3 regions of the Bradyrhizobium daqingense genome follow, and region 2 is predicted to be linked to each of the others. Evidence: predicted binding sites of a transcription regulator. Region 2 holds the regulator's gene; each other region holds the start of a gene.
What was found. The regulator LexA, encoded in region 2, represses DNA repair genes until DNA is damaged. The targets are predictions, from matches to a motif close to TGTTCNNNNTGTGTTCNG.
Positions count from the first base shown of each region.

Region 1: LPJ38_RS06425 (helicase-related protein) is a predicted target of LexA. The motif match lies at 2,951-2,968, and genes of this name have one in related genera.
Region 3: LPJ38_RS15380 (PA0069 family radical SAM protein) is a predicted target of LexA. The motif match lies at 2,177-2,194, and genes of this name have one in related genera.

Region 1 is NZ_CP088014.1:1,398,167-1,403,913, reverse strand. It holds gene LPJ38_RS06425 (helicase-related protein) at 1-2,681, opposite strand, end outside; gene LPJ38_RS06420 (DUF3108 domain-containing protein) at 3,293-4,153, opposite strand; gene rpmB (50S ribosomal protein L28) at 4,615-4,926, shown strand; partial or broken gene LPJ38_RS06410 (DNA recombination protein RmuC) at 5,601-5,747, shown strand, end outside.
Region 2 is NZ_CP088014.1:5,463,727-5,469,473, forward strand. It holds gene LPJ38_RS25875 (molybdopterin molybdotransferase MoeA) at 1-1,160, shown strand, start outside; gene lexA (transcriptional repressor LexA) at 1,338-2,039, shown strand; gene LPJ38_RS25885 (hypothetical protein) at 2,431-2,868, shown strand; gene LPJ38_RS25890 (GAF domain-containing protein) at 3,090-4,031, shown strand; gene LPJ38_RS25895 (ComEC/Rec2 family competence protein) at 4,041-5,747, opposite strand, start outside.
Region 3 is NZ_CP088014.1:3,222,275-3,228,021, forward strand. It holds partial or broken gene LPJ38_RS15375 (phosphoketolase family protein) at 1-2,006, opposite strand, end outside; gene LPJ38_RS15380 (PA0069 family radical SAM protein) at 2,216-3,391, shown strand; gene LPJ38_RS15385 (VOC family protein) at 3,415-3,870, shown strand; gene rnhB (ribonuclease HII) at 3,944-4,780, shown strand; gene LPJ38_RS15395 (glycosyltransferase family 39 protein) at 4,988-5,747, shown strand, end outside.

The DNA of each region.
Region 1 (5,747 bases), 3.9 Mb from region 2:
TCCATGCCGGGCGCGTCTTCGACGGTGACGGCTTCCGCGGCCGCCTCGGTGGACGGCTCCTCCGGCAGGCCGGCAACGGCCTCTGCCGCGGTCTCGGTCGACGTCTCCGCGCTGCCTTCAACCGGCGGCGTCTCTGCCGCGATCGTCTCAGTCACGACTTGCTCAGTCACGACCTGCTCGGCCACGACGGGCTTCGGCGGCAGCGGCGGACGCTTCTCCATGCGATAGCCGAGCGCGCGCAAGACGGAGGCGAAGTCTTCGCCGGCAGAACCGGTGAGCGAGGTCATCGCCTGGGTCACCACGAAGCTGCGGCCGTCGAATGCGCCGGCGGGCTTTTCGCCGGGCGAGTTCTCGCGCCAGGCCAGCGCCGGGCGGATCAGATCGGCCAGGCGCTCCAGAATGTCGACGCGCACGGCGCGTTCGCCGGCCTGCTTGTAGCCGAGCACGCGATAGGCATCGCGCGGCAGCGCCTTGTCGACCGGGAACGAGGTGCGGCCCGACGAGGCCAGATGCTGCGCGCCCGACAGCGAGGACAGATCGACATTGTCCTGCTTCAGCGCCCACAAGAGCGCGGCCAGCGCACGCGCGGCGGGCTTGAGCAGGCCGGGGAAATAGATGTGATAGGCGCCGAAGCGCACGCCGTATTTGCGCAATACCGCGCGCGAAGGCTGGTCGAGATCCTTCAGCTCGTTGGCGATCTTCGGGCGCTCGAGCACGCCGAGCGCCTCGACCAGCTGATAGGCGATGCCGCGGGCGATGCCGGTGACATCCTCGGCCTTCGACAGCTCGAACATCGGCCCGAGCAGCTTCTCGATATGCGTCTTGAGCCAGAGCTCGAGCCGCGCCTGCACTTTGTCGCGCGGGGCTCCGGTCAGCCGCTCGTCGGAGATGATGCGGATGCGCGGATGCAGCGCCTCCTCCGCGGCAGACAGCCGCGCCACGGCATCGCCGGTCCAGCGGATGATGCCTTCCGAGGTCAGCACGAACTGCTCGTCCGGCGCATTGCCGAGCTTCTCGGCGCGCGCATTGATCTCGCCGGCGAGCACCGCTTGCGCTGCAGCCTGCAAGGCCTTCGCATCCGAGCCGGCCTCCGCCGTGTCAGGTGCAAAGGTGAAGCCGTCGAGGCGGCCGATGACATGGCCTTCGACGATGACTTCGCCGGTCTTGCCGATTTCAGTATTCAAGCTCGTGTTCTCCCGCAGGCGGCGCATCAATACACTGGTCCGGCGATCAACGAAACGCTCAGTCAAGCGTTCATGGAGCGCATCCGATAATTTATTTTCGACCTCCCGCGCGATCCCCTGCCAGCGTTCGGGGCCTTTCAGCCAGTCCGGGCGGTTGGCGACGAAGGTCCAGGTGCGGATCTGCGCGATCCGGGCCGACAGCGTGTCGATGTCGCCGTCGATGCGGTCGGCCTGGGTGATCTGGGCCTCGAACCAGGAATCGGGGATGCATCCCTTCCGCATCAGGAAGCCGTAGAGCGTCGTCACCAGCTCGGCATGGGCGGCCGGCGACAGCTTCCGGTAATCCGGGATCTGGCAGGCGTCCCACAGCCGTTCCACCGCCTCTTTGCCATGCGCGACATCGCGCACCTCGCCGTCGCGGGCGGCGTGGTCGAGCACGCGCATGTCCTCGGCGATGGGCGCGCGCGTCAGCGCCTCATGGCCGGGGGCGAGGTTCAGCGAGACCTGGAGCGCGCCGAGCGAGGAGAAATCCAGCTTCGCGTTGCGCCATTGCAAAACCTTCACGGGATCGAAGGTGTGGTTCTGCAGCGCGTTGACGAGCTCGGGCTCGAACGGCGCGCAGCGGCCGGTGGTGCCGAAGGTGCCGTTGCGCGTGGCGCGGCCGGCGCGGCCGGCGATCTGCGCGAATTCGGACGGCGTGAGGCGGCGGAACTGATAGCCGTCGAACTTGCGGTCGGAGGCGAAGGCGACGTGATCGACGTCGAGATTGAGGCCCATGCCGACGGCATCGGTGGCGACGAGATAATCGACGTCGCCGTTCTGGAACATCGCGACCTGCGCATTGCGTGTGCGAGGGCTGAGCGAGCCCAGCACCACGGCAGCGCCGCCGTGCTGGCGGCGGATCAGCTCGGCGATGGCGTAGACCTCGTCGGCGGAGAACGCGACGATGGCGGTGCGGCGCGGCTGGCGCGTGATCTTGCGGTCGCCGGCAAATTCCAGCTGCGACAGGCGCGGCCGCGTGATCATGGACACGCCCGGCAACAGGCGCTCGATGATCGGGCGCATCGTGGCGGCGCCAAGCAGCAGCGTCTCGTCGCGGCCGCGGCGATTGAGGATGCGGTCGGTGAAGACATGACCGCGTTCGAGATCAGAGGCGATCTGCACCTCGTCGACGGCGAGGAAGGAGACGTCGAGGTCGCGCGGCATCGCCTCGACGGTCGAGACCCAATAGCGCGGATTTCTCGGCTTGATCTTCTCCTCGCCGGTGACGAGCGCGACGCTCTCTGGCCCCGCGCGATCGGCGATCTTGTTGTAGACCTCGCGCGCGAGCAGGCGCAGCGGCAGGCCGATCACGCCGGAGGGATGCGCGAGCATCCGCTCGATGGCGAGATGGGTCTTGCCGGTGTTGGTCGGCCCGAGCACCGCAGTGACGCCGGCGCCAGGCACTCGATCGTGAAGGGCGCGCTCGGAAGCGAAGGGGGAGGGAGAGAAAGCCATGTCTGTGGGATTAGGTAGTGGCGATTTGGGCGAATGTCAGTGCTGTTTTGGGGCGGGGGGGGGCTGGGCTGTTTCCACACACCGTGCTGTCATCGCCCGGCTTGACCGGGCGATCCAGTACGCCGGGACGGATGTGGTCGAGCCGAGAAGCCGCGGCGTACTGGATGCCCCGGTCAAGCCGGGGCATGACGGCGGAGAAGGTGCCACCCCTCCCCAAACCTCCCGCAACTGTCTCACTTTGCGACGCTTTTCCCGTTCGGCTTAAGCTTCGGAACGACTCCGGAACGAATCGCGGCCGAATCGCTGACTCCCCTCGGAGTCCCGTTCCGTTCACGCAACATGTCGCGGGACTCGTCTTGGTTGCGCACTAGATGGAGGTTTGGGCCGCCGTACAAGCGCCTCGATCCGTTAAAGCTGGGGACGGCGCGGAGTCGAATCAGAATCGGGGAGGAGTCAAATGGATTCCTAGCCGGCCGCTTGCTCAGCCGTCATGCCGGCCATGACGGAAAGCCGACAACACGTGCGAAAACAACCCCATGCACAGTAGGGAACCCATTGATTTTGCTTGATGTCTTTTACCCTCACCGAGGGACCCTCCGGGGAGGGTAGGATCACTGCGTCTTGGCGACGCGCGGGGGCTGGGGGGAGGTGACGAAGCTGGTGGCTTCCAGCATGGCCGGGCCGAGCGGGGTCGGCACTTTCAGCCAAAACGGGACCAGGATGCGCGTGCCGGCGATCGGCGCGAAGGCGATCTCCATGTTGCGCTGGGCGGCGAGGTATTTGATGACGGGGCGATCGGGGATGTAGCCGGCGACCGGCACGAAATAGATCGAGCACACCACGACCGGGCCCTTATAGCCCTTCTCCGCCTTCACGCTCTCCATGCGCTTGAAATCGAGCTTGAGCTCGTAGCGCATGCGGCCGTCGAACACGGGCGCGGAGTTGTGGCAGGCGTCGGGCGAGACAGGATCGCCGGTGCCGGGCACGCGCAGCAGCGAGGCCGTCATGGGGTCCCAGACGCCGCGGCGATGCGCATCGGTGACGACGATGCGATCGGGATCGACCGGCGGCTCGGGAAGGATCGCGAATTCCTTCACATTGCCCTTGTCGAGGGTGATGCGGATCTCTTCGGTCTTCTTCTGCGTGGTGGTGGAGGCCTGATAGCCGGTCGCCACCAGCGCGCCGTTGACGACGCGCCCCTGGCTCGCGCCGGTGCCGGACCCGCCCGTGAAGGATTTCAGCAGCCCCGACGTGCCGCCGGAGGCCGCAGCCGCGAACACGTCGTCCTGGATGTCGATATTCCAGGCGCCCTTGCCGACGGGAATGCCGGCAAGCGAAGCCTCATATTGCGCTTCGAGCTTGCCCTGCGCCGCCGCCGGCGCCGCGCCCCACGCCAAGGCGAGGCCGCACAGGCCCGCGAGGGCCAGCTGGCCGGCCGAGCGCCGGGGCGAGGAAGGGAAAAGGATGGGCACAAAACTTTCCAATCGGGGCGCCAATGGCCGTTACTTAAGCCGAATCCAGCGGCAGGCAATGCGTCCGGGCCCTCGGGCGCGGAACTCCACCGGATTCTTCCGGTGCGATTGCGCCCTTTATGTGATGGTAAGGCGTTCCGATCATTGCCGTTTTGGTGATCGGAGAGGTATCCCTCTCTGCCCCTATTCCACTGTCATGCCCCGCGCAGGCGGGGCATCCAGTACGCCGCGGCCGCTCTGGTCGACCACAGCCGTCTCGTCGTACTGGATCGCGCGCCTGCGCGGGCGATGACAGCCGAGGCAGAAGCGCGAAACCCGCGTCCCAGCCGCCCCAAATCCTTGACTACCCGCCCCTTCCCCCCTATACGTCCGCCCGCTCCCTGCAAGGACAGAGAATTTGCCCCCGTGGCGCCCCGAATGGCGGCCGCAACCCGTTGGGGGTTCAGGATAAGGATATTGCCATGTCTCGCCGCTGCGAACTGACGGCCAAGGGCCCCCTCGTCGGCCACAAGGTCAGCCACTCCAACATCAAGACCAAGCGCCGCTTCCTGCCGAACCTCGTCAACGTGACGTTCCAGTCGGAAGCCCTGGAGCGCAACGTGCGCCTGCGCGTCTCCACCAACGCGGTGAAGAGCGTCGACCACAATGGCGGCCTGGATGCCTACCTGCTCAAGGCCAACGCCGACGCCCTGTCGCCGCGCGCCCTCGAGCTGAAGCGCGCCATCCAGAAGAAGGTCGGCCCGACCACCGCGCCGGAGAAGAAGGCGAGCTAAAGATTTGAAGAATTGGGCAGGGCTAAGTTGCGTCGCGTGGCGTAGGCTTAGCCAGTAGAGTTCGAGTAGCGGCCGGATCGGAAGATCCGGCCGTTTTTCTTTGTGGGGCGCACCAGTACATCGACGAAAGCACTTGCCCGCAAGGGTAGCACCGAGCATCCTGCGGTTGAGCACGTCTCAGATTGGGGCGGGGGATGGACGTCGCCACTGAATTTAAGTCGAAGATTCTTAGCAGGATCAGAGAACCCGACGAGTATCGAATTTACCGAGCAGGTCTCGAATGGGATCTGACCGACCCAATCGTTATTGATCGAGCCGAAGACTTTAAGTCAACGCCGAGGTGGAGCGATCGTCTCACTCCCTACCATCACCAAGTTACAAACCTCGTTACATTCTGTCGTCGTCTTCCAGTGACCCTGCTCGCGGACGATGTTGGCCTTGGAAAGACGATCAGCGCTGGCCTAATCATCAGCGAACTTGTCGTTCGATCTCCGTCGGAAAGCGTAGCAAGGAGACGTGGGCCGAAATTGATCGTTAGTCTTTTTCTTCGGGGGGCATATGGATTTGAACATTTCGCTATTGTCTGCGGCAGGCGGGATTAGCTTGATTGCTGCCGTTCTCTCGCTTTTGACTTACCTATCTAAGCGGTCGCCAATCGAGACAACCTTCGGAGTATGATCGAACAAAAGCTTGAGCAGAACCTGACGGGGCATGCGGAGACGGCCCGCGTACTGAAAGACGAACTCAGCAACAGCTTCTATCGCCTAGGCACGAGCGTGAACGACTCGCTTACTCAGTCAAGTGAGCTTCAGAGTGAGCGG
Region 2 (5,747 bases):
AGCCGTTGCCTCACGAGATGGCCGCGCTCGATGCGGCCTTCCACCGTGTGCTCGCCCGCGACGTGGCAGCGCTGCGCACGCAGCCCCCGGAAGCCATGTCGGCGATGGATGGCTACGCCGTGCGCGCGGCCGATGCGGTAACGGTCGATTCCACGCTCACGGTCATCGGCGAGGTTGCGGCAGGCCGGCCATTTGCCGGGTCGGTCGGTCCCGGCGAAGCGGTGCGGATCTTCACCGGCGGCATCATTCCCACCGGCGCCAACGCGGTCGTGATCCAGGAGGACACCGTTGCCGACGGCAAGCAGGTGACGATCAAGGAAGCCGCCATCGCCGGGCGGCACATTCGCCCCGCAGGCGTTGATTTCTCCGAAGGCGACGTGCTGCTGCGCAGGGGAGCCCGACTCACCGAACGCGATCTGGCGCTCGCCGCCGCCATGAATCACCCGCAGCTTGTGGTTTGCCGCCGTCCGAAGGTCGCGATTCTCGCCACCGGCGACGAGCTCGTGTTGCCAGGTTCGAAGCCCGGCCACGGCCAGATCGTCTATTCCAACGGCTACGCGCTGCACGCGCTCGCCCGCAGCGAGGGGGCCGAGACGATCGACCTCGGCATTGCCGCCGACACGCTCGAGTCCACCGCCGCCGGCATCCGCCGCGCGCGCGAAAGCGGCGCGGACATCCTGGTCACGTCCGGCGGGGCTTCGGTCGGCGATCACGATCTGGTCCAGCAGGCGCTCCGCGACGAAGGCATCGCGATGGCGTTCTGGAAGATCGCGATGCGCCCGGGCAAGCCGATGATGCACGGACGACTGGGGGCGATGCGCGTGATCGGCCTGCCTGGCAATCCGGTCTCGTCCTATGTCTGCGCCTTCCTGTTCATGGTGCCGCTGATTCGCGCCTTGTCGGGCCGATCCGTGATTCATCATCGTCACGAGCGCGCCGTGCTCGGCAAGGACGTCGGCGCAAACGACATGCGGGCGGATTATCTTCGCGCGAGGCTGGAGGAGCGCGACGACGGCGCGCTCGTCGCTGTTCCCGTCAACCACCAGGATTCCTCGCTGCTTGCGAATCTTGCTGCGGCACAGGCACTTCTCGTGCGCGCGCCGTTCGCACCCAGGGCCGAAGCCGGCACGCCTTGCGAGGTGCTGCGCCTGCCCGTCTGAACGCATCCACCACACGCGTTCCGCGAACTTGGCCGCATTCACGGTAAATTAAGCAGTTGCGGAACACATATCGAACATATAGTGTCTGTTCATGATTTGTTTCGAGGATGTAGCGGTTCGCCGCTCCAATACAGCGTCTCGGAATCGAACGACATCAACCGGGGGACTTTGGTCGAGATGTTAACGCGCAAACAATACGAGCTTCTGCGGTTCATCAGCGAACGTCTGAAGGAAAGCGGCGTGCCGCCCTCCTTCGACGAGATGAAGGATGCGCTCGACCTGCGCTCGAAGTCAGGCATCCATCGCCTGATCACCGCACTCGAGGAGCGCGGCTTCATCCGCCGCCTGCCCAACCGCGCCCGCGCCATCGAGGTGATCAAACTGCCCGAGCTCCAGGCCGCTGCCGGCAACCGCCGCGGCTTCACGCCGAGCGTCATCGAGGGCAATCTCGGCAAGATCCGTGCGAGCTCCAGCCCGCCCGCGGACGAGGGCGAGCGTCCGGTTGCCGTGCCCGTGATGGGCCGCATCGCGGCCGGCACGCCGATCGAGGCATTGCAGACCCGCAGCCACACCATCAGCGTCCCGCCGGACATGCTCGGCTCCGGCGAACATTACGCGCTCGAGGTGCGCGGGGATTCGATGGTCGAAGCGGGTATCCTCGATGGCGACATGGCACTGATCCAGCGTAACGAGAGCGCCGATACCGGAGACATCGTCGTGGCGCTGATCGACGACGAGGAAGCGACGCTCAAGCGCTTCCGCCGCCGCGGTGCCTCGATCGCGCTCGAGCCGGCCAACGCCGCCTACGAGGTGCGCATCCTGCCGCCCAACCGGGTGAAGATTCAGGGCAAGCTGATCGGGCTGTACCGCAAATACTGACCGCCCGGCGGTCATTCGATACCGATGATCCCGATTGGAGCGGATGCGTCCGCTCCGGCTGGACAGTCTTTCCGGTCTTGCGCAGGTTGTCCGGCCCTCATTCAGTACGACACACTCGGGGGCGGAGCCAGGCGCTCATCGTGTCCGAGCTCGAAAGATCGAGCACGCAATGGTGCCTCAGCGCCCGCGGCCACAGGCGTTCTGTGGTCCCCAAATGCGCTGAAATGAGCTTTGTTCCTAGTGAATCTGAAAAAGATAATGTGATCGCGTCTCGCGAACGCCAGCCGCAGATTCGCCTACAACCGAGCAGAGCGTCACGTGCTTCCACTCTGATAGAGGCTTGCGCCTCCGAAAGAGGCGCGGGTTGCTATCTTCGCATGAGGAGCACCCGATGTGTGACTACAGCCTGCATGCCGTTGCATCGCGTCCCGCCGAAGTCGGCGAGACGATCGTCTCCACGACGTTCCGCGGCACCTCGACGCGCGGCTTTGCTTCCGCGGCAGATCCGAACGTAGCCGTCTGCCTGTTGCCGGGAACGGAGCTCGCCTTCGCCGACAACGTCCGTTACGACAATCGCTGGATCTGGACGCGCACCATCAACTCCCGCGTCGGCAAGTTCGGCAAGATCGATCCGCACATTCCCGATCGCCATCACGACGCGATCGAATTCCCTGACGGCAAATACGTGCTGGTGACGCAGCTCGTCGAAGGCCAGCGCGCAACGGTGCTGCAACTGCCGGTGACCCAGCCGGTCAGCGAGCGCGAGCACAAGCCGCAGATCATCGCCGACAGCCGCCCGAGCCCAACGCCCCGCCTGCCGATCGGCTGATGCGCCGTCCCGGCCGTCCAGGTCGGAGACCAGAATTGAAATTGCCGTTCGCCGGCCGCGGCCGGCGACATGGACGGTTTGGCGCTCGTGATATCCGGGCAGCCGACTGAGCACCGCCTCGACCCGCGCACGAACTTTGGGCCGCCATGCCTGAATTTTGAACGTCCGCTCCGCGGTCAAATGACCGATGCTGTCGGGACCTGACACAGCGGACATGGTCGATGAAAGCCTTCATTCGCGTCGTCGAACTCTGGGTGCCCGACCGCACGCGCATGCGGCTGGAATTCGGCGGCGGCCTCTACGGTGAAGGGCTGTCCGCGTTCAAGGCCGTGAGTGAGGACCTGCGCTTCGGTCATGACGAGGGGCTGCCCGGCAAAGCGTGGGCCAGCGGCCATCCGGTGATCCTCACCAAGTTTGCCAACTCGTACTTCAAGCGGACCGATCAGGCGCTCGCAGCTGGCCTCACCTGCGGCGTCGCGGTGCCGGTGTTCGCCGGCGAATTCCTGCAGGCCGTGATGGTGCTGTTCTGCGGCGATGACGAAGCGCATGTCGGGGCGATCGAGCTCTGGCACAACGATCCCGATGTCTCCCACGAGATGCGGCTCGTCGACGGTTACTATGGCACCGCCGACATGTTCGAATTCAACTCCCGCCACACCAGATTCCCGCGCGGCTTCGGCCTGCCCGGACGCACCTGGAAGGCCGGCCTGCCGCTGATCATCAAGGACCTGCATAACGCCAGGAGTTTTCTGCGGTGGGAAGAAGCCGCCGAGGTCGGGATCAATCTCGGCGTCGGCGTGCCCTACCGCACCGGCGCCGACCAGAGCTGGGTGCTGACCTTCCTCTCCGCACAGGCCACCCCGATCGCGCGACGCTTCGAGATCTGGGTCCCGAACGAGGCTCGCTCTGCGCTGGTCTTCCGCGCCGGCGATTGCAGCGGGCAGACCGACCTTGCGGGCCTCTATGCGACGACATCGATCGCCAGGAGCGACGGCAGCATCGGGGGCGCCTGGGCCACCGGCATGCCCGCGCTCAACGATGATCTCGCGCATGACGACTCGATCGCGGCTGCGGAGGCCCGCGCGGCCGGGCTGAGCCAGATGGTGGCACTGCCGGTCATCGGCAGCGCCGGTCTCGACGCCGTGCTGGCCTGGTATCTGTAGCCCATCTGCTCAATCGTCAGCCTGCAGGTCGGTCTCTGCCGGCGTTGCGTCCCGACTCCGGGGCGCTGCCGTCTTGGCCGTAAAGTTCTTGGGCACGAGGCTGCCGTCGAAATCCCCTTCGCCAGCGCCGGCCGGCAACCAGGGCCGGCTTGCGCCTCTCGCCCTCACGGCCTGAACGGCAAAGCCGTCACCACGCTGCGTCAGCGCCAGCGCGCCCTGGCTTGCAAGCCGCGGCCGGTCGACCACCATGGCTGCGCAGCCGGACGGCGCTGGCCGGGTCGTCACCACCAGCGCGGCGCGGCTGCAATCATCGGCAAGCCCGTCGACGCGCAGGGACAGCGCGACCAGCCGCCCGTCGGCGAGCGGCGTCACGCAGCCGGCTTCGTCGCATGACACGCCATCGGCCAGCGAATTGGTTGCGGCGTCGCGCGGATCGGCGTCGGCCGCCAGCCATTCCCTCAGCAGAAAGCTGTCCTTGCTCGCCCGGATCACGTGCAGCTGCCCGTCCTTCCCCCGCACCGCGACGCTCGCGCCGTCCCCGGCAATCAGGATATCGGGCTGGCGCGCCGACAAGCCCCAGGCGAGGGACACCAGCAGCAACAGGGCACCGGCCCAGCGCAAGGGCGTCCGCAACAGCCCCATCATGATGATGCCGAGGCTTGCCGCCATCAACGGCGCAATGCCGAAAGCCGGAATGCGGCCGATCGCACCCGGCAGTGCCGCCACCCAGCTCGACACCGCGACCATCCAGTCGATGCCGATCCCCATCAGCCACCAGAACACGCCGTCGAGCCCGAAGGGCGCTGCAATCAGTCCCAGCAGCCCCGCCGGCATCACCAATGCCGAGACCACCGGCATCGCGCCAAGATTGGCGATGACGCCGTAGGGCGTGACGCGATGGAAGTGGAAGGCCGCATAGGGCGTGGTCGCGAGCCCCGCGATCAGCGAGGCCAGGAATAGGATCGCGATCTCGCGGCCGCCCCACAATGCGATGCGCGCGGTCGCCGAATGATCGGGCGAGGCGAACAGGTTCGGCATGCCGATCTGCACCAGCGCGACGAGACCGAGCGTTGCCGCAAACGACATTTGAAAGCTCGGATGCACCAGCGCTTCGGGCGCAACCGCAAGCACGATCAGCGCCGCCACCGCCAGCGTACGAAAGGTGATGGCCCGGCGATCCACCATGACCGCGATCAGCACAACTGCCGTCATGAAGAACGAGCGTTGCGTCGCGACTTCCGCACCCGACAGCAGCAAATAGAACGCAGCCGCGACCAGCGCGGCGGCCGCCGACCATTTCTTGATGGCGAAGTCGGCCGTCAGCCCCGGGATCAGCGCCAGCAGCGCGCGCACCGCGAAGAACACGACGCCGGCGACGACCGCCATGTGATAGCCGGAAATCGACAGTACATGGCCGAGCCCCGAAACGAACATGGCGTCGTTGACGGGCGCGCTGATCGCATCGCGCCGTCCGGTGAGCAATGCCGTTGCGATCGCGCGATTGTCGCCCTCGAGCGTCGCGCGGATGCGTGCGTCGATCGCATCGCGCAGGCCCTGCATGAACGCAGCATAGCGCAGCCGCAAGCCACCGGCCTCCGGCGGTACCGACGCCGCGATCGTTCCCATCACGAAACCGGAAGCGCCGATGCCTTGAAAATACATGTCCCGGGAGAAGTCATAGCTGCCGGGCCGCACCGGCGAGATCGGCGGCATCAG
Region 3 (5,747 bases), 2.2 Mb from region 2:
TCCCGGGGTTGCAGCGTCATTAGATCGACGACGTTGACGACGCGGATCTTCAGGTCAGGCAGCGCCTTGCGCAGGAGGTCGACGGCGGCGAGCGTCTCCAATGTGGGCACGTCGCCGGCGCAGGCCATCACCACGTCGGGCTCTGCATTTGCATCCTCCGTGCCGGCCCAGCTCCAGATGCCGATCCCGGCATCGCAATGCGTCGCCGCATCCTGCATCGACAACCATTGCGGCGCCGGCTGCTTGCCGGCGACGATGACGTTGATGCGGTTATAGGTGCGCAGGCAGTGATCGGCGATCCACAGCAGCGTATTGGCGTCCGGCGGGAAATAGATGCGGACGATGTCGGCCTTCTTGTTGGCGACGAGGTCGACGAAGCCGGGGTCCTGATGGCTGAAGCCGTTATGGTCCTGGCGCCAGACATGCGACGTGAGCAGGTAATTGAGTGAGGCGATCGGGCGGCGCCACGGCAACTCGCGTGTCACCTTCAGCCATTTGGCGTGCTGGTTGAACATGGAATCGACGATGTGGATGAAGGCCTCGTAGCAGGAGAAGAAGCCGTGTCTGCCGGTGAGCAGATAGCCCTCGAGCCAGCCCTGGCAGAGATGCTCGCTGAGAACCTCCATCACGCGGCCGTCCTGCGCGAGATGAACGTCGTAAGGTTCGGTCGGCTCCATCCAGACGCGTTCGGTGGCCTCGAACACCGCGTCCAGCCGGTTTGACGCGGTCTCGTCCGGACCCATGATGCGGAAGTTGCGTTCCTTTGCATTGAGGCGGATGACGTCGCGCAGGAATTTGCCGAGCTCGCGCGTGGCTTCGGCGATGACGCTGCCGGGCTGCGGCACCTCCACGGCGAAGCTGCGGAAGTCCGGCAGCTTCAGCTCCTTCTTGAGGAGACCGCCATTGGCGTGCGGATTGGCGCCCATCCGCCGCTGGCCGTCGGGTGCCAGCGCCTGAAGCTCGGGAATGAGTGCACCGTTGTCATCGAACAGCTTGTCCGGCTCGTAGCTGCGCATCCAGTCTTCGAGCACCTTGAGGTGCGCAGGGTTGTCGCGGCAGCCTGAAACGGGAACCTGGTGAGCGCGCCAAAAGCCTTCGACCTTCTTGCCGTCGACCTCCTTCGGCCCGGTCCAGCCCTTGGGGCTGCGCAGCACGATCATCGGCCAGCGCGGCCGCTCGATCGTCTTGCGCCCGTCGCGGGCGTGCTGCTGGATCGAGCGGATGCTGGCGAGTGCGACGTCGAGCGCATCGGCCATGGTCTGGTGCATCAATCTGGGATCGTCGCCTTCGACGAACAGCGGCTCATGGCCGAACCCGCGGAAGAGGTCGCGGATCTCCTCGTCCCGCATCCGCCCGAGCACGGTCGGGTTGGCGATCTTGTAGCCGTTGAGATGCAGGATCGGCAGCACCGCACCGTCATGCGCAGGGTTGAGGAACTTGTTGGAGTGCCAGGACGCAGCTAACGGGCCGGTCTCCGCCTCGCCGTCGCCGACGACGCAGGCAACGATCAGATCAGGATCGTCGAATGCGGCCCCATAGGCGTGAACCAGCGCGTAGCCGAGTTCGCCGCCTTCATGGATCGAGCCGGGCGTCTCCGGAGCGGCGTGGCTCGGAATGCCGCCGGGGAAGGAGAACTGCCTGAACAGCTTGCGCATTCCGTCCGCATCGCGGGCGATGTCGGGATAGATCTCGCTGTAGCTGCCTTCGAGATAGGTGTTGGCGACCATGCCCGGGCCGCCATGGCCGGGGCCGCAGACCTAGATCACGCTGATGTCCAACGCACGGATCACGCGATTGAGATGGGCATAGATGAAGTTCAAGCCGGGCGTCGTGCCCCAATGGCCGAGCAAACGCGGCTTGATATGCGCGGGCCGCAGCGGCTCGCGCAGCAGGGGATTGTCGAGCAGGTAGATTTGCCCGACGGAAAGGTAGTTCGCAGCGCGCCAATAGCGATCGAGCAGATCGAGGTCGTTGCTCGCCGCTCGCGATTGTTGTTGATTTGTCATGTTGTTGCCGACCTTCACCCAGCGATCGTCACCAACTGTGTTCCGGCGCGATCGATCCGTGACGGGCATCAAACGAAATCGTGGTGACAGGGGTGTTGCGGGAGGTCAAAGGCGTGCGCCCGTAATATTGGCGCTACTGTGCATGGGGTTGTTTTCACGCTTTTGGTTTGTGTTCTTGATTTGTTCTGGACGCGTGCTATCTTCGCGGCATGAGTCCAGCATCCTCTCATGCTCTCAAGCACCCGCCGGTCAAGGCGCCCTCCGAGCCGGCGGGTGCGGACTCTGACTTACCGGAGGACTTTCCAGAACTTGGCGTCGCCATCGGCCGCGCGCGCCGGCGCGGGCGGGGTGCGCAGTCCAACGCCAGCGGCCGTTACGAGGCCGAGGCGCGGGTCGCCTTCGACGATGGCTGGCAGAGTCTCGAGGAGCTGCCGCCGTTCAAGACCAGCGTCGGCGTCGACACCTCGCGCAAGGTGATCACCCGCAACGATTCCCCCGATATCGGCTTCGACCGCTCGATCAATCCCTATCGCGGCTGCGAGCACGGCTGCGTTTATTGCTTCGCGCGGCCGACCCACGCCTATCTCGGCCTGTCGCCCGGGCTCGACTTCGAGTCGAAACTGTTCGCCAAGCCCGATGCGCCGACGCTGCTCGAGAAGGAGCTCGCCGCGTCCAGCTATGAGCCGCGCATGATTGCGATCGGCACCAACACCGATCCCTATCAGCCGATCGAGCGCGAGCGGAAGATCATGCGAGGCATCCTCGAAGTGCTGGAGCGCGCCGGCCATCCCGTCGGCATCGTCACCAAATCGGCGCTGGTAGTGCGCGATATCGACATTCTTTCGCGGATGGCCAAGCGCAATCTCGCCAAGGTCGCCATCTCCGTCACTACGCTCGATCCGAAGCTCGCACGCACCATGGAGCCGCGCGCCTCGACGCCGCCGAAGCGGCTGGAGGCGCTGAAGCAGCTCTCTGAGGCCGGCATTCCGACGACGGTGATGGTCGCGCCGGTGATCCCCGCGCTGAACGATTCCGAGATCGAGCGCATCCTCGATGCCGCCGCCCATGCCGGGGTCAAGGAAGCTGCTTACGTGCTGCTGCGGCTGCCGCTGGAGGTGCGCGATCTCTTCCGCGAATGGCTGATGGCGAACTATCCGGATCGCTATCGGCACGTCTTCACGCTGATCCGCGACATGCGCGGCGGCCGCGACTACGATGCGAAATGGGGCGAGCGGATGAAGGGAACCGGCCCAATGGCCTGGACCATCGGCCGCCGCTTCGAGATCGCCTGCGACAGGCTCGGCCTCAACAAGCGCCGCTCCAGGCTGACGACGGATCACTTCGCGCGGCCGAAGCGGAACGGTGATCAGCTCAGCCTGTTCTGACCGGAGAATTAGAAGAGGCTCGCATGGCCAAGAAACTCCCCGTGCCGGTGCCGCGGCTCACCGTCATCACGTTAGGTGTGAGCGACATCCGCGCCAGCATCGCTTTTTACGACGCGCTCGGTTTTTCACGCCGGCTGAAGGCAACCGGTGACGCCGTCGCCTTCTACGATACCGGCGGCCCGGTGCTTGCCCTGTTTCCCTGGGATCAGCTTGCGGCCGATGCCACCTTGCCGGACAAGCCGCGGCCGCAGGCCTTCCGCGGCATGACGCTCGCCTGGAATTGCGCAACGCGCGAGGAGGTCGACACCGTGTTGGCCTTCGCGGTCAGCAAGGGAGCGAGGCTGCTGAAGGCCGCGGGTGAGACCGATTACGGCGGCTATTGCGGCTATTTTGCCGATCCGGACGGCCATGTCTGGGAGGCCGTGGTCGCTCCCGGCATCGAGGTCGGTGAAGACCGACGGGTGCATCTGGCGGCGTAGGGCCAGCCTGAATAGCGGGAATTATCTCGGGTTCCCGGTTGCGCCGGCCGGGCAGCTTGCGCACGATCCCGGCATGATTCGGGACAAGTCTGCCAAGAAGCCGGCCAGGGGTGCGCCAGAGAAGGGCACACCAGCGAAGGATGCTACGCCCGGCAAGGCGGCCAAAGCTCCTGCCGGCAAGAAGGGCATCATCGCCATCGCGCCGCCGAGCTTCCGCCGCGAGCGCGCGCTGATCAAGCGCGGCGTCTGGCCGGTCGCCGGTTGCGACGAGGCCGGCCGCGGCCCGCTCGCCGGCCCCGTGGTGGCGGCGGCGGTGATCCTCGATCCCGACCGTATCCCGCGCGGCATCGACGATTCCAAGCGGCTGACCGCCGAGGAGCGCGAAAAATTGTTCGACAAGATCTGCGCCACCGCGCAGGTCTCTGTCGCCGTCGCCTCGCCCTCGCGAATAGACCGCGACAATATCCTGCGTGCCTCGTTGTGGGCGCTCAAGCGCGCGGTGGTGGCTTTGCCCGAACAGCCCCGGCACGTGTTCGTCGACGGCCGCGATCGGCTCGATACCGAATGCGACTGCGAGGCGGTGATCGGCGGCGACGGCATCGTGTCGTCGATCGCGGCGGCATCCATCGTCGCCAAGGTCACCCGCGACCGTCTGATGTGCGCGCTGGCACAGGACTGCCCCGGCTACGGCTTCGAGCAACACAAGGGCTACGCCGTCCCCGAGCATCTCGACGCCCTCGACCGTCTCGGCCCCTCCATCCACCACCGCAGCTTCTTCGCCCCCGTCGCCGCCGCTCGCGCCAAGCACATGCCGTGGACGGTCGAGCCGGTGCAGGACCTGTTCACGGTGACCGAGGTCGAGGTGCAGGTGGAGGCGGCCGTGGAGATCAACGCGACGGCAAATCTCTAGGGTTGGCTCCACGGCTTCTCCATCCGTCATGGTCGGGCTTGACCCGGCCATCCACGTCTTTCCCGCGGCAGGAAGAACGTGGATGCCTGGGACAAGCCTCGGCATGACGACCTGCAGCGGTTGCCACGACGCACAGCGCCCCTTATCAAAGTAGCCATGAGCGAATAGGGCCGGCTGGACGGGTTGGCTGCATCTTTCGGACGTTGCATGCGGTTTACCTCCCTGGTCATCGAGCTCATTCGCGCCCGGCCGCGGCTGATCGTGTGGATCGCCGTGCTGCTGCAGGCTGCGATGTGGCTGTTCGTCGCGCTGGTGTTCTACCGCAGCCCGCCCGGCACCCTTGCGACGCTGCTGGCCTTCGGCCGCGAGTACCAGGTCGGCACCGATCTCGGCCCGCCCTTGCCGATCTGGCTGGCCGACATCGCCTATCGCGCCGCCGGCGGCCACATGCTGGGCGTCTATGTGCTCGCCCAGCTCTGCGAGATCGCAACCTTCATTGCGCTCTATCATCTCGCCCGCGCCGTGGTCGGCTCGCAGCAGGCGGTGCTCGCCGTGCTCTTGACCATGACGGTGCTGGCCTTCTCCTCGCCTGCGCTGGACTTCGGGCCCCTGGTGCTGGCGCGGCCGCTCTGGGCGCTGTTGCTGCTGCACTCCTGGCAAATCATCGGCCAGCGCCGCGGCAATGCCTGGTTTGCCTGGTCGATCGAGGCCGGCCTCTTGTTGCTCACGACGCCTGCCGCGATCTTCCTCCTCCTGTTGATCGTCGCCTTCGCGGTTTCGACCGCCGGCGGCCGCAGGACGTTGCGTGGGCTCGATCCGCTGTTCGCATTGATCGTGGTCGCCGTGCTGGCGCTGCCCTATGCGGTCTGGCTGATGCGTGCCGAGACGTTGACGCTGCCGGCCTTGCCGCAGGGATCCGAGCTCAACGCGCGCGCGCTGCACGCAGCCTGGCTGCTTGGTGGGCTCG